DNA from 3 places in the Micromonospora sp. NPDC048842 genome. Region 2 is predicted to be linked to each of the others. Evidence: riboswitches for the same ligand, from Rfam matches in the RefSeq annotation. Region 2 holds a riboswitch; each other region holds the start of a gene.
The links. Region 2 has a riboswitch for cobalamin ahead of AB0C19_RS00040 (acyl-CoA thioesterase). Riboswitches for the same ligand answer to the same signal wherever they lie in the genome.
Positions count from the first base shown of each region.

Region 1: another riboswitch for cobalamin. It lies ahead of AB0C19_RS26175 (prenyltransferase/squalene oxidase repeat-containing protein); the one in region 2 lies ahead of AB0C19_RS00040 (acyl-CoA thioesterase).
Region 3: another riboswitch for cobalamin. It lies ahead of cobN (cobaltochelatase subunit CobN); the one in region 2 lies ahead of AB0C19_RS00040 (acyl-CoA thioesterase).

Region 1 covers NZ_JBEZGK010000023.1:12,100-16,719, reverse strand. The annotation lists gene AB0C19_RS26180 (prenyltransferase/squalene oxidase repeat-containing protein) at 1-1,691, opposite strand, end outside; cobalamin riboswitch at 1,784-1,913, opposite strand; cobalamin riboswitch at 1,966-2,088, shown strand; gene AB0C19_RS26175 (prenyltransferase/squalene oxidase repeat-containing protein) at 2,193-3,626, shown strand; gene AB0C19_RS26170 (ABC transporter substrate-binding protein) at 3,841-4,620, shown strand, end outside.
Region 2 covers NZ_JBEZGK010000001.1:5,337-9,956, forward strand. The annotation lists gene AB0C19_RS00030 (nucleotidyltransferase domain-containing protein) at 1-493, opposite strand, end outside; gene AB0C19_RS00035 (zinc-dependent alcohol dehydrogenase family protein) at 722-1,714, opposite strand; gene AB0C19_RS00040 (acyl-CoA thioesterase) at 1,824-2,336, opposite strand; cobalamin riboswitch at 2,465-2,679, opposite strand; gene AB0C19_RS00045 (copper resistance protein CopC) at 2,841-4,620, shown strand, end outside.
Region 3 covers NZ_JBEZGK010000016.1:28,347-32,966, reverse strand. The annotation lists gene AB0C19_RS22025 (helix-turn-helix domain-containing protein) at 31-990, shown strand; gene AB0C19_RS22020 (hypothetical protein) at 1,046-1,222, opposite strand; cobalamin riboswitch at 1,753-1,882, shown strand; gene cobN (cobaltochelatase subunit CobN) at 2,162-4,620, shown strand, end outside.

The DNA of each region.
Region 1 (4,620 bases), on a different contig from region 2:
ATCGCCCGCAGCTTGGCGTCGTCCCCGCCGGTGGCGGCCAGGGCGTAGGCGCCGTCGATGCTCAACCCGAAGTCGGGGAAGCCGGGGAACGACTCGTAGTACCTGCCGTCGATCAGGTTGGTCGACGCGACGAGGTAGGACACCCCCTTGACCAGGTCGGGTCGCGGCCCGGCCGGCGGTGGCGGCGCACCCAGGCTGGCCAGGTTCTTGCCGGCCAGCGCGAGCGCGGCACCGGTCGTGGCGGCCAGGTCGGCGTCCGGGTTGCTCGGGTCGGGGCTGAGCCCACCGCCGGTGGTGATCCGGCCGACCAGCAGGCCGGTGGCGGTAGCGGCCCGGTCGGCGAGGCCCAGCACGGCGAGGGCCTGCGCGGCGTACCCGGTGGAGTAGGTGTCGGTGACCCCCGCGCCGGCGTACGGCTGGTAGCCGCCGTCGGGCTCCTGCGCGCCGGACAGGAACGCCTTTGCCGAATTCAGCGCCGCGTCGTGCCCGCCGAGTGTGTGCAGCGCCAGGACGGCCAGGGCCGTGGCGGCGAGGTCCGGATCACAGGCATCGGTCGGGCTGAGCCATCCGCCGGCGAAGGCGCCGGTCGCACACTGCTGCGCTGTCAGCCGGGAGACGGTCGCGGCGGGCGGGGTGACGCCGGCCCGCTTGAGCGCGAGCAGCGCGCTCGCGTGGCTCATCGGGCCGGCGGATCCGGCGAAGTCACCGGCAGCGGCACAGCCAGCGGCGATGTCGGTCGCGGCGCAGACGTGGTCGGTGAGCGTGGCGATCAGATCCCGGCCGCCGAACGCACGGGGGTCGCCGCCGATGATCGTGGCGAGGAGCGCGAGGTCGGCGACGTTACCGGCGTGCGGCGCGGCGGTGTCACCGTTGGGGAAGATCGCGGCGTCGACGTGCGTCCGGAGGTAGTCGACGACCTTCGTCAGGGTCTGAGCCTGACCGCCGGTCCCGGCCAGCGCTGTGGCGACGGCGATGGTCCGGTGGTAGTCGACACCCCAGTTGTCGACGTGGTCGCCATCGGTCAACTGCCCCACCAGGTAGCTCGCGACGGCCTTGACCTGGGCTTCCGTCGGCCGCGCCGGTTCGGGTGTCCCCGTCGGGGTCGCTGTCGGGGTCGCTGTCGCGCTCGGGGTCGGGCCGCTCGCGCGCACCGACGCGGGGGTGAAGCTCGGCGCCCCGGTGGAGCCGCCGATGTCGGTGCCGCCGAAGACCCACGCCTCGACCTCGCCCGGCCCCGGTCGCTGCGCCATCGCCCCGAGTGGACTGTAGGTCCAGTGGTCCTGCCCGGCCGGGGCGATCCAGTAGGACCAGTAGGCCGTCGCTGGCGGGGTCAACTGGCACGCCTCGTCGGCCGGCGTCGGGCGTTCGGCGCCGGCGTCGAAGGCGGGTGAGCCGATCCGGCAGATGAACCCGGGCCCGTCATGGGCGGTGCCGGTCGTGGTGAAGCCCGCCTCGTGCAGCAGGTCCAGACCGGTGGTCGGGGCGGCGTCGCAGCCCCGCAGCAGCGGCCCACCCCACGCCCCGAAGTCGACCACCACGATCGCGCCCTGGGTGGGGGTGCACGCCTCCAGCGGATCGGCGAGCGCCGCACGGGTCGGCACCACGAGCGCCAACGCGCCGAGCAGCACCGCGGCGACGAGCGCCAACCACGGCGCGGGAGTCCGCGACGTTCGACTGACCAGTGGGGACATGGCGACTCTCTCAGGGGTAGCGGCGCAGGCGCGGACGCGGACCCCGAGGACAAGTCCCGGAAATCTGGCTCCGCGCCGTGTACCTCGACGGCGCTGCGGTGCTCTATCCAGCCAGGTAATCCGACTCGTCCCGATTGGGACCTACGGCTGCGGGCCAGCGCCGGACTTTGACCGGCTTCCCCTGACTGCTGGATCGCGGTCATCGGACCACAGCAGCAACCACCCCGTCAACGCGAGAACGTGTCATGTACCTAACAGCGCGCGGTAGGGACTTCCTCCCATACGGTGACCGCGTCATCGCGTGGGGGAACCCGGTGGAAATCCGGGGCTGACGCGCAACGGTGAGGACGGTTGGCCGTCCCGAGCCCGACTACCCACGTGGTGACGCAGCACCTGCGGTATCCGTCCCACGCGTCCTGCGGCCGGCCCGCCCCGCTCCGCCGGCTCTCCCGTTGGGCCCCGGGTCGAGGCAGTCGTGCCCCGTACCCCCAAGGAGACCCGATGTCCTCGCGCCTTTCCTCCGGCAGTCGCCGGAGACGTCTCGCGACGGTTCCCGCCGCCGCGTTGATCGCCACTGTCGTCGCTGTCGCGACCGGTGCCGCACCGGCCGCCGCGACCTCGACGGCGGCGCAGATCGCCACCGCCAAGACCAACGGCGTCGCCTACCTGCGCACCCTCCAGGCAGCCGACGGCAGCTACGCCAGCGGCGGGCTGTCGAACGAGTGGGTATTCAGCGCGTTCGCCCCCGCCGGTGTCGCGGCGGTGGACGTCTACCCCTCCGGCGACACGACAAAGAACGCCCGCACCGTGTACCGCAACCAACTCTCCGCCGCGTCCTGGCCGAGCACCTCCCCTGTCGTCACCGACTACGAGCGCGGTGTCCTGAACGCCTATGCCGCCGGCATCGACCCCGCTCGCGTCTCCCCCGCCCGCAACCTGATCGCCGACACCATCGCCTACTGGCAGACCGGCTCGGCCGGCTACTACGGCCCGCCGGCCAACGTCAACGGCACCGTATTCGCCACCCTCGCCCTGGCCGGCGCGAAGACCCAGGCCGGTGCCGCCCGCGTACCGCAGGCGCTCCTCAACCTGTCGGTCACCCGGATCCGCAACAACCAGCACAACGACGGCGGCTGGACCTTCACCCAGGCCGAGGGCAACCCCAGCCAACTCGCCGCCGCCAGCGACATCGACATGACCGGCGCCGCGATGGCCGCCCTCTGCGTCGCCGGTGTCCCCAACACCGACACCGACGTCGTGCAGGCGAAGAACTTCCTCAAGGGCAAGCTCGTCAACGCCTCGGGCGCCTTCACCTCGATGTTCGGTGTCAACACCGACTCCAACGCGTGGGCCGTCTCCGGGCTCAACGCCTGCGGCATTCCCAGCCAGGGCTCCGATTTCACCACCACCGCCGGCAAGACCCCTATCGACTTCCTGCGGGCCCAGCAGCTGACCGGCGGCGGTTTCAAGTACCTGACCACAAACACCACGCCGTCGGCGTACGCCTCCATCGACGCGGTGCGGGCCCTGGCCGGCGCGGGCTACACCGCCGCTCCCCCGACCCCGGTCACCGCCGGCGCGCCCACCTGGGTCGCGGCGAGCGGATTCACCGCCGGCACCGCCACCCGGCTCGCCGTGATCATTGACAATGGCAGCGGCAGCATCAAGCCGTGCGCGGTCACGCTGACGCCGACCGCCGCCACCACCACCCTCGGCACCGTGCTGGACGCCGCCATCAGCGCAGCCGCCCCCAGCGGCTGCGTCACCGCCCTCAACCCGACCAGCGGCACCGGCACCATCACCTCGATCAACGGCCTGGCCAACAGCGGCTCCTCCACCTGGAAGGTGTCCAGGGACGGGGGGACCCCGGCCACCGCGACCCGTGGCACGACAGTGACAGTGGGCGACACCATCTACCTGCGCTACGGGGTCTGATTGTCGTCCGGGCGCTGACGTGGCCGGCGGCGGCTCACCCGCCGCCGCTGGCCACCCGCCCGACTGATGGTCGGTTGTTGATCAGCGACATGCTGCATGTCTCTGGTAATTGCCAAAGACTTGCAACTGTGTCACCGTGATGATCAACGGTTGCGGCGCCGCGCCCACCCGACAAACGATCCTCCCCACACCACAGGAGCCCTCTGTGACCCGGATGCGTCCGACCTTCCGACGCCTCGTGGCGTCGACCGCGGCGGCGGGGATGCTCGTCCTCGCCGGGTGCTCGGCCCCTGCCAACCCCGACGGCTCAGCCGGCGGCGCGACGCTTGTCGTCGCCACCTCCGACGAGCCGGACGCGTTGAACCCGGTGCTCAACTACGGCGTCGACGGCGCCTCGCTGATCTTCGACGGCCTCGTCAGCCGGGACGCCGACAACCGCCTCGTCGCCGGTCTGGCCACGGCGTTGCCGGAGCTGTCACCCGACGGCCGCACAGTGACCGCGAAGCTCCGCGACGGCGTGCAGTTCCACGACGGAAGCGCGCTGACCGCCCAGGACGTCGTCTTCACGTACCAGGCCGTGCTGGATCCGACCGTCGACTCGACGCTCCGCTCCGACCTGGACATGGTCGAGTCGGTGACCGCGCCCGACGCGGCAACTGTGGTGTTCCGGCTGCGCTACCCGTACGCGCCGTTCCTACAGCGGCTCACCCTCGGCATCGTGCCGGCGAAGCTGCTCAGCGGGCAGGACATCAACACCGCCGGGTTCAACCGCAAGCCGATCGGGACCGGGCCGTACCGGGTCGACTCCTGGACGCCGGGTGACCGCCTGGTGCTCACCGCCAACGAGCGCTACTTCGGTGGCCGGCCGAAGAACAACCGGGTGGTGGTCGCGTTCGTCGCCGACGACAACGTCCGCGCCCAGCGGATGCGCGCCGGCGAGTTCGACGCCGCCGAGTTGCCGCCGAAGCTGGCCTCCGGTTTCGACGCCGACGCC
Region 2 (4,620 bases):
GGTGACGAACGTCGACCAGCACCTCCCCGGTACGCAGCACATGCGCCCCGGCGACCAGCAGCCGGATCATGTGCATGGCCTGCTTGTGGTTCGTCTCGCCGGTGCGCTCACGGCGTGCCGCCACTCGGTTGAGCTGATCCCGGGCGTAGTTGCCGTAGGTCTCCGCCACCCGCCTCGACAGAAACGCCTGCCGTGCGGCCAGCAACCATTCCCCGTCGACGGTGATTCTCTCGACCAGCGGGGACCAGAGCACCTCCAGGACTGTCGGGTTGCCCTGCAGGGCCAGGACGCAGAAGCGTTCGAACTCCCAGGAGAACTGCTCCACCGCCGGACCGTCGAGGTGAGTGGGCGGCTTGTCGAGGTGCCAGAACGCCCGCGTGGGCGCTACATAGACGCCACGCCGGTCGTAGTCGGAGTCCCGGTCATGCAGCCCGTACGCCCGCGACCCGACCACAACGGCGAGAACCGTATGCCGCTCAACAAGATCGATCACGCCCGGGACGCTACCCAACCACCGCCCCGCACGCGCCACCCTTTTCGAGCACTCCGCGTCCGTGAGGTTCGGCTCTTCGACGAAGAAGTGCTCATGGTGGTCCGGCCAACCTGCGACCCAGGCCCGTACTCGTCGCCGTAGAGCACGAATCTCGGCATGGGCAGACGTCACCGGAGCGACAACCAGGATCCCAGTGCTGACCCCTTCGGTGTGAACGAACGGCTCGGCTCAACCAGGGACGTCCACGACGACCTTGCCCTCGGCGGTGCCGTCGGCGACCAGCCGATGGGCGTCCATGACCCTGTCGAGCGTGAACGTGCGCGGATCCAGTCGCGGGCGCAACGCACCAGCGTCGGCCAGCGTCGCGATCTCGCGCAGGATGTCGCCGTGGTGTTCGCGGCCGCGCCCGGTGAGCATCGGCAGCAGGGTGAACACGCCGGAGTAGGTCGCGCCTCGGAACGACAGCGGGGCGAGCGAGTGTGAGCCCCAGCCCAGCGCGCTGACGACGTGCCCGTGGTAGGTGCGTACCGCCGCGAACGACGCGTCGAGCGTCGCGCCGCCGACGTTGTCCATCACGATGTCGAAGCCCTCGCCGCCGGTGTACCTCTCGACGTACTCCTCGACCTTGCTCGCTGTGTAGTCGATCGGCACCGCGCCCAGACTCTCGATCACCCGCAGGCTCGCCGGCCCGCCAGTGGCATACGCCTCGGCGCCTCTCGCCTGGGCAAGCTGCACGCCCACGTGTCCGACACCGCCGGCACCGCCGTGCACCAGGACCTTCTGCCCGGCGCGGACTCCGGCCCGGTCGACCAACCCCTCCCAGGAGGTGACCGCCGCCAGGGGCAACGCGGCGGCCTCCCGCATCGAGAGGCTCCTCGGCTTGTGGGCCAGCAGTCGAGCGTCCACGGCGGCGTACTCGGCCAGCGAGCCCTGGAGGTCGCCGACGCCCCCGCACAGCCCGTACACCTCGTCTCCCGGCTCGAAGCCGGTCACGTCCGCGGCGACCGCCGCGACGACGCCGGCGAGGTCCAGGCCGAGCACCGCAGGCAGCTCGACGCGCGCGTGCGCGGCCTTACCTGCCTGGATCTTCGTGTCGAGCGGGTTGACCCCGCTGGCGATTACCCGCACCAGCACCTGCCCGCGCCCGGGGATGGGTTGATCGATCTCCTCGACCGTCAGCGGAACGTCGAACTCCCGCAGCACCGCAGCGCGCATAACCATCCACACTCTCCGTGATCGAGGCTTCACGTGGACGCTATCCGACCGGATAGGCGGCGGGGCGGGTTCCTCGGACCGCGCCAGCGCCGCAACGGGCGGGCCCGAGCGCGGGTCAGTCGTCTTCGGCGCCGTCGAGCAGCGCGCGTCGCAGCGCCAGTCGGTGCTTCCGACGGATCTCCGCCTCCCGGTACCGTCGCCGGTCTCCGTCGGTCTCCGGTAGCAGCGGTGGCACCGTCCGAGGCTGGCCGTCGTCGTCGATGGCGACCATGACCAGGTGGGCGGTGGCCACGTCGGTGGGCGGCACCGCCCGGTCCCACCGGTCGGCGGTCACCTTGACGGCCACCTCCATCGAGCTGCGGCCGGCCCAGGTGATCCGGGCATCGACGTGCACCACGTCACCGACCCGCACCGCGCGGAGGAACGCCGTCTCGTCGATGGCGGCGGTCACCGCCGGCCCGTCGGAGTGCCGGGCTGCGACCACACCGGCGACGGAGTCGATGAGGTTGAGGATCCGGCCGCCGTGCACCGTACCCATCAGGTTGGTGTGGTGCTGGTCCATGATCTGCGAAAGGGTCAGGTGCGACGCCGACGGCGCGCGGCCGGCGATGGTGGTGGTGTCGTGCACAGCGGTAGTCCGTCCCTCGGGAAACCACACCGCCGGGTCACGGACACGCTGACGAGGACCTGGCCGTGCACCACACGCGCGGCCCGTCACCCGCTCAGCCCACCCGCGAGACCGACGGCAGCGCACACGGTTGTGTACGCGGCGCCGGCAGGTCTTCGGACTCGCGGGCCTGACCGGTCGCGCCGGTCGCCTACTGGCCGTCGCTTCCCAGGCCACTGGCCCAGTGCTGATGACGGCGGTCGTTCCCACTCACCGCTGCGGGGCAGCCCCGGATTTTCACCGGGTTCCCTCTTACGACGCCCCGCCGGTCACGACGGGGCGAACCAGCGCCGTCGGCGAGCATAGCTGGCCAGGGAATGTGTCCACCCGGGGCGTCCTGCCGCGGCGACGGATGACCTGATCGTCAACTTTTGCCATCTGAGGAAGAAGATCGTCAGCTCTTGAAAAAAGTCTCGCGAGGGTGAGGATATCCAGATGCGTCGTCTCCCCCAGACTTGCGGGCGGGTGGTCTCTGGCCTCCTCGCGTTCCTCCTCGCCTCGGCTGTCGCTCTCCTCGCGTCCGCCCAACCCGCCGCAGCGCACGGGACCCTCGCCATGTCCACACCGGCGAGCGGCGCCACAGTGCGCGAGCCGTTGACGGAGGTGCGGCTCTACTTCACCGAGAAGGCCGCCGCCAACGCGTTCTTCACGATCACCGCCCCGGGCGGCGTCCGTGTCGACAACGGCTGGTCGTATGGGGAGCCGAAGCCACTGGACAAGCCGGTACGCGAGTACTTCCTGGTCAATGGGCAGTTCGAGCCACGGGAGTACACGACGGGGTTCCCCGCGGTGGTGTCCGTCGCCCACCTGCCCGCCAAGGGCCAGTACTCGGTGAGCTACCTGTCGGTCGCCTCGGACGGCGACACCGTGCGGGGCACCCTGACCTTCCGCTACGACGGGCGGGTGACGGCAGCGCCGAAGGGGTGGAGCCCGCCGTCGACCCAACCGGACCCGGCTCTGGTGGCCGCCACCGAGCAGCACAACTCGTCCGGGCAGGCCTCGGCGGTGCCGACCACCGCGGACGATCCGTCGACCCCGCCGGCTGCGGCGGCCCCGTCGACCGGGTCGACCGAGGAGAGCGGTCCCGGGGCACTGGTCTGGGCCGGCTGGGCGGCGGCGGTCGCGGCGGTCGGGGCGGTGGCCGGGTTCGTCGTCTGGCGTCGCCGATCCGCCGGCACACCCACCGGCCGGGGCCGTACCTCGGCGGCGACCTCCGGTCGACGCGGCGGTGGCGCCCGTGCCACGAACAGGGCCGGCGCTGGCAGGACCGTCGGCGGCAAAGCTGCCGGGGACAAGACCGTCGGGGGCAGGGCCGGCGCTGGCAAGACCGTCGGGGGCAAGACCGGCGCGGCGACCGGCGTCGTCGCGCGTACCGCGAGCGACAAGCGGCGGCCCGCCACAGTGCCGGCGGCGCGCAAGGGCGACACGGTCGTCACGGCCCGCGCGGGCGTTGCTGTCGATCCGACGCCTACCGATCAGGTGACCGAGGCCCTCGCCAGCACGGACGGCGAGGCGACGGTCGACACCGGATCACGGCCCGACACGGACCTCGCCGCCGCGACGCCTGGGTCCCGGTTGAGCAACACCCACCTGGCGCTGCTCGTCGGCGGGCTGGTGATCGCTCTGCTGGCCGGGTTCGGGTTGGCCCGTATCGGCACCGCCGACGAGAGTCCGGCGACCGGCAATTCACGACCGTCGGCCGGTGGACCGTCCGACTCGGGGCAGGTGGGCTCGGCGACCGACGGGCACCAACACCCGGCCGGTACGGGGCCGCACACGCATCGGGGTGACGACGCGACGGGCGCGACGCTGGCAACCGGCACGACGGTCAGCGCCGGTGGGTACACCCTGCAACCGCTGGAGCGGTCCCAACCCCCCGGTGTACCCGCCGACTACCGGTTCCGCATCGTCGGGACCGACCGGCAGCCGGCAACGACCTTCGCGGTCGTCCACGACAAGCCGCTGCACCTGATCGTGGTCGGCCGTGACCTGTCCGGCTACCAGCACCTGCACCCGACGATGGCACCCGACGGCACCTGGAGCGTCCCCCTGACGCTGGCCCGGCCCGGGGGCTACCGCGTCTTCGCCGACTTCTCCGTCACCGCGACCAACGGCACCCAGATCCCCCTCGTGCTGGGCGTCGACCACACAGTGCCCGGCGCGCACACCCCGGCCGCGCTGCCGCCAGCGGCGGCACAGGCTACGGCTGGTCCGTACGCGGTGTCGATGACCGGCACCCCGACGG
Region 3 (4,620 bases), on a different contig from region 2:
CCGCCCTAGAGTTTCGACTGGAGGCGAAACATGGCGGTGTTCCTGGTCGACGCCGAAGTGATGGCGCAGGCGCGTTTCGGCACCTCGCAGCTCACCGAGACGTTGGGGGCGCTGAATATCCTGCGCAGGGCCCAGCCGCTTCCGTGGCATCGGGTCTGGCGGGACCAGCATGTCGATGCCTTCCAGGGCTATCTCGACGGTGACCCGGTGACCCGGGCCATCCTGGCGCACGCCATGTCGTCCTCCTGGATGGCCGACTTCCTGACGGTGCCGCCCGCCCGTCCGGACATGACGCTGGACGACGAACTCGTGGAGCTCGAGTCGCTGCCGGATGACCGAATCCGTGCCGATCTGGCCCACGTACGTTCCCCGCTGGCCCCGGAACTGCGCGCTTCGGGGTTGGCGAGTCGGACGGCCGCTCTGGTGCGCTGGGTCTGGCACCACACGATCGAGGCGGACTGGCCGCGCCGGCAGTCGGTGCTGCGTGCCGACGTGGTGTCCCGGATCTCCCGGCTGGGCCGGGACGGATGGTCCGGGGTCATCAACGACATGCGGCCGGGCATGCGCTGGCTGGGCAACGGCCGGCTGCAGGTCGAGGAGCGGCCCTACCCACCGTCCGACGTGCGCGGCGGGACGCTGACGTTCTTCGCGGCCCACTGCCGGGGAGGCTGGATCTCCTGGAGGTTGCCCGACCGCTTCGGGATCGTCTACCCGGTGACCGGGGTCTTCACGGAGGCGGCTCTCACCACCCCGGATCCACTGCGCCGCCTGCTCGGAAACGCACGGAGCACGATTCTGGTGCAGGCGGCTGAGCCGATCAGCACCACGGCCGTGGTCGCCGCGACCGGGCTGCCGCTCGGTACCGTCGGTGGTCACCTGCGCGTGCTGACGGATGCCGGTCTGCTCCAGAAGCGCAGGTCGGGCCGGGAGGTCCTCTACTGGTGGACGGATGCGGCCCGGACGCTGGTGGCCGGGGCCTTATCGTTCTGACGGGACCCGGCGTGTCGGCCCATGCTGCCCGCACTCGGTACCGGGAGGGCCTGGATCAGGCGCCCTCGACGGCCGAGGCCGTCCTCCGGCCGGCGCAGATGTGCCGGCGGCGGGTAGAAGCATCGCAGTCACCCTTGAAGGTCAGCGCGCCGGGCTGGAGTGTCAGCATGAGGTTCTGCGCCAGGTCGACGGCCTCCTGTGCGAGGGGGAGGAGGCGGGCGTGGTCGGTCATAGCTGGCGGCTGCGATCCCAGAGCGAGCTGAACATCTCGTCGAATATCGGGGAGAGGCCGGAGGGGTCAGTGCTGCGCTCGATGACCGTCGCCGGGCAGTCGACGCCCCGCATCTGCGGTAGGTAGTGCTGAACAACGCAGAGCCGGTCATCGATCAAAGCACGTTGGCGCGAACGGGCTCGTCGTAGACGCCGGTCGTCCCGACCTTGCCATGATGCACAGCCGTCTTCTCGGCTGGCTGTCGCTGACCCGCCACCCGCGCCGATTTGGGCACGAGTAGCCCAGGGCTGACCGGGGCGGACTGAATCGTCCACGACATCAGCTCCAAAGGGCGTCGCACCCGCACTGCCCCCGGCAGGGGACCACGCCGCCAACGACCAACCAGCCCAGCAGCCCGCCGCAGCGGCGGACGACAACCTCGCGCGCCGATATTTCCGCAGGTCAATGTGGTGAGAACGGGCGTGCGACGGCGGGGTCCGCGTTGACCGGCGACGCGGCGGTGTGGCAGCATTCGCGGCCTGACGGCAGTGAAGGAAGTCGGTGCGATTCCGACGCGGTCCCGCCACTGTCACCGGGGAGCGATCCCCCCTCGTGAGTCACGGCCGTGTGTCTGCGGTTGGAAGGCCGGGGGAGAGCGTCGATCCGGAAGCCAGGATACTTCGGCCGTCGGACGTACCCCAGGGCGTGGACACCCGAGGAGGACCCGATGACGCACGGCGTCTCATTCATCGACGATTATCGTCGTATCGCGCTCCAGGCAGTGCATTCCAAGGGCACCGGCCACCGGCACCGCTGAGCTGATCGCCCGGCGCTGACCGGCCCCGACCCATGCGTCGGTGCGCCGTTCGCTCGGGCCGTCGTACCGGCTGACGCCGTACCCACCCGTATCGCCCCGGTCGCCTCAGTGAGGGCCCAGGGCGTCACTTTCCGGAGCCTGCCGTGCGCATCCTGCTGCTGTCCACCGCCGACACCGACCTGCTGGCCGCCCGCGCCAGCGGCGCCGACTACCGGTTGGCCAACCCCGCCCGAGTTACCGCCGAGGAGGTGCCCGCCCTGCTCGACGAGGTCGCCCTCGTCGTCGTACGCCTGCTCGGCGGTCGGCAGGCGTGGCCGGACGGCCTCGCTGCGGTGCTCGCCACCGGCGTGCCGACGGTGGTCCTCGGCGGTGAGGCGCTACCCGACGCGGAGCTGATGGCCATCTCCACAGTGCCATCCGGGGTCGTCAGCCAGTCGCTGGCGTATCTGACGGAGGGCGGCCCGGACAACCTCGGGCAGTTGGCCCGGTTCCTCTCCGACACGGTGCTGCTCACCGGCGAGGGGTTCGCCGCACCCACGCCCACCCCTGCGTACGGGGTACACGGCGAACACCCCGCCGCTCCGGACCGGCCCACAGTGGGGATCGTCTTCTACCGGGCGCATGCGCTGGCCGGCAACACCGACTTCGTCGACGTGCTCGCGGACGCGGTCCACAGAGCTGGCGGCAACCCGCTGCCGATCTTCTGCGGCTCGCTGCGCGGGCTGACCGCGGGCACCGGCCCACTCGGGCTCTTCGCCCGCTGTGACGCGCTGCTGGTCACGGTCCTCGCGGCCGGCGGCGCGGTCGCCGCCGACGCCTCCGGTGGCGGCGACGAGGACGCCTGGGACGTGGGCGCCCTGGCCGCCCTGGACGTGCCGGTCATCCAGGCCCTCTGCCTCACCAGCACCCGCGCGCAGTGGGCCGACAGCGACGCCGGTCTGTCCCCCCTGGACGCCGCCATGCAGGTGGCCATCCCCGAGTTCGACGGCCGGATCGTCACAGTGCCGTTCTCGTTCAAGCAGATCGACGCCGACGGCCTCTCGGTCTACGCCGCCGACCCCGAGCGGGCCGCCCGGGTCGCCGGGATCGCGGTGCGCCACGCCCGGCTGCGGTACGTGCCGCACGCCGACAAGCGCGTCGCCGTGGTGCTCAGCTCGTACCCCACCAAGCACTCCCGGGTCGGTAACGCCGTCGGGTTGGACACCCCGGCCTCGGCGGTCCGGCTGTTCGCCGCGCTGGCCGAGGCCGGCTACGACCTGGGTGACACGCCACCGCCGGACGACGGCGACGCGCTGATCCACGCGCTGATCGCCGCCGGTGGTCACGACGTGGAGTGGCTCACCCCGGAGCAGTTGGCCGCCGCCGAGGCCCGGATACCGGGGCCGACGTACCGGCGCTGGTTCGACCAGGTCCCGGCCGAGCTGCGCGAGCGGATGCGGGAGCACTGGGGTGAGCCACCGGGCGAGCTGTACACCGAGGGCGGCGACATCGTGCTCGCCGGGCTGCGCTTCGGCAACGTGGTGCTGCTGATCCAGCCACCCCGCGGCTTCGGGGAGAACCCGATCGCCATCTACCACGACCCGGACCTGCCGCCGAGTCACCACTACCTGGCCGCGTACCGCTGGCTGGCCTCGCCGGCCGCGGACGGCGGCTTCGGCGCGGACGCCGTGGTGCACCTGGGCAAGCACGGCACCCTGGAGTGGCTGCCCGGCAAGGGCCTCGGTCTGGCCGCCGGCTGTGCGCCCGACGCGGTCCTCGGCGACCTGCCGCTGGTGTACCCGTTCATCGTCAACGACCCCGGCGAGGGCACCCAGGCCAAGCGGCGGGCGCACGCCGTGGTCGTCGACCACCTGGTCCCGCCGATGGCCCGTGCCGAGACCTACGGCGACCTGGCCAAACTGGAACAACTGCTCGACGAGTACGCGACAGTGCAGGCCCTCGACCCGGCCAAGGTGCCCACAGTGCGAGCCCAGATCTGGGACCTGGTGCGCGCCGCCGAACTGCACCACGACCTGCACGCCGAGGCGATGCCCGACGCGGACGACTTCGACGACTTCGTGCTGCACCTCGACGGGTACCTGTGCGAGGTCAAGGACGTCCAGATCCGCGACGGGCTGCACATCCTCGCCGACGCTCCCACCGGCGAACCCCGGGTCAACCTGGTCCTGGCGGTGCTGCGCGCCCCGCAGATCTGGGGCGGCGCCCGGGCCCTGCCCGGCCTGCGACAGGCACTCGCCGTCGCGTACTCCCTCGACGAGCAGGAACTGCTCGCGTCACCGGGACAACGGCTGGCGTTGCCCGCGGCGCTGACCGACGTGGTGGACGGGCCGGCCGGCACCGCCGCCGACGCGATCGACCTCATCGAGGCCCTCGCGCGGCGGCTGGTCATCGGCATGGAGACCCTGGACTGGGCCGTGGACACTGTCGACGCCGTAGTGGCCGAGGTGACCGGTCGCTCGATCCCGGACGTCGCCGCGGTGCTGCACTTCGCCGCCACCGAGCTGGTGCCCAGACTGGACCGGACCACCGACGAGCTGACAAACACCCTCGGCGCGCTGGACGGACGGTTCGTGCCGCCCGGCCCGTCCGGCTCACCCACCCG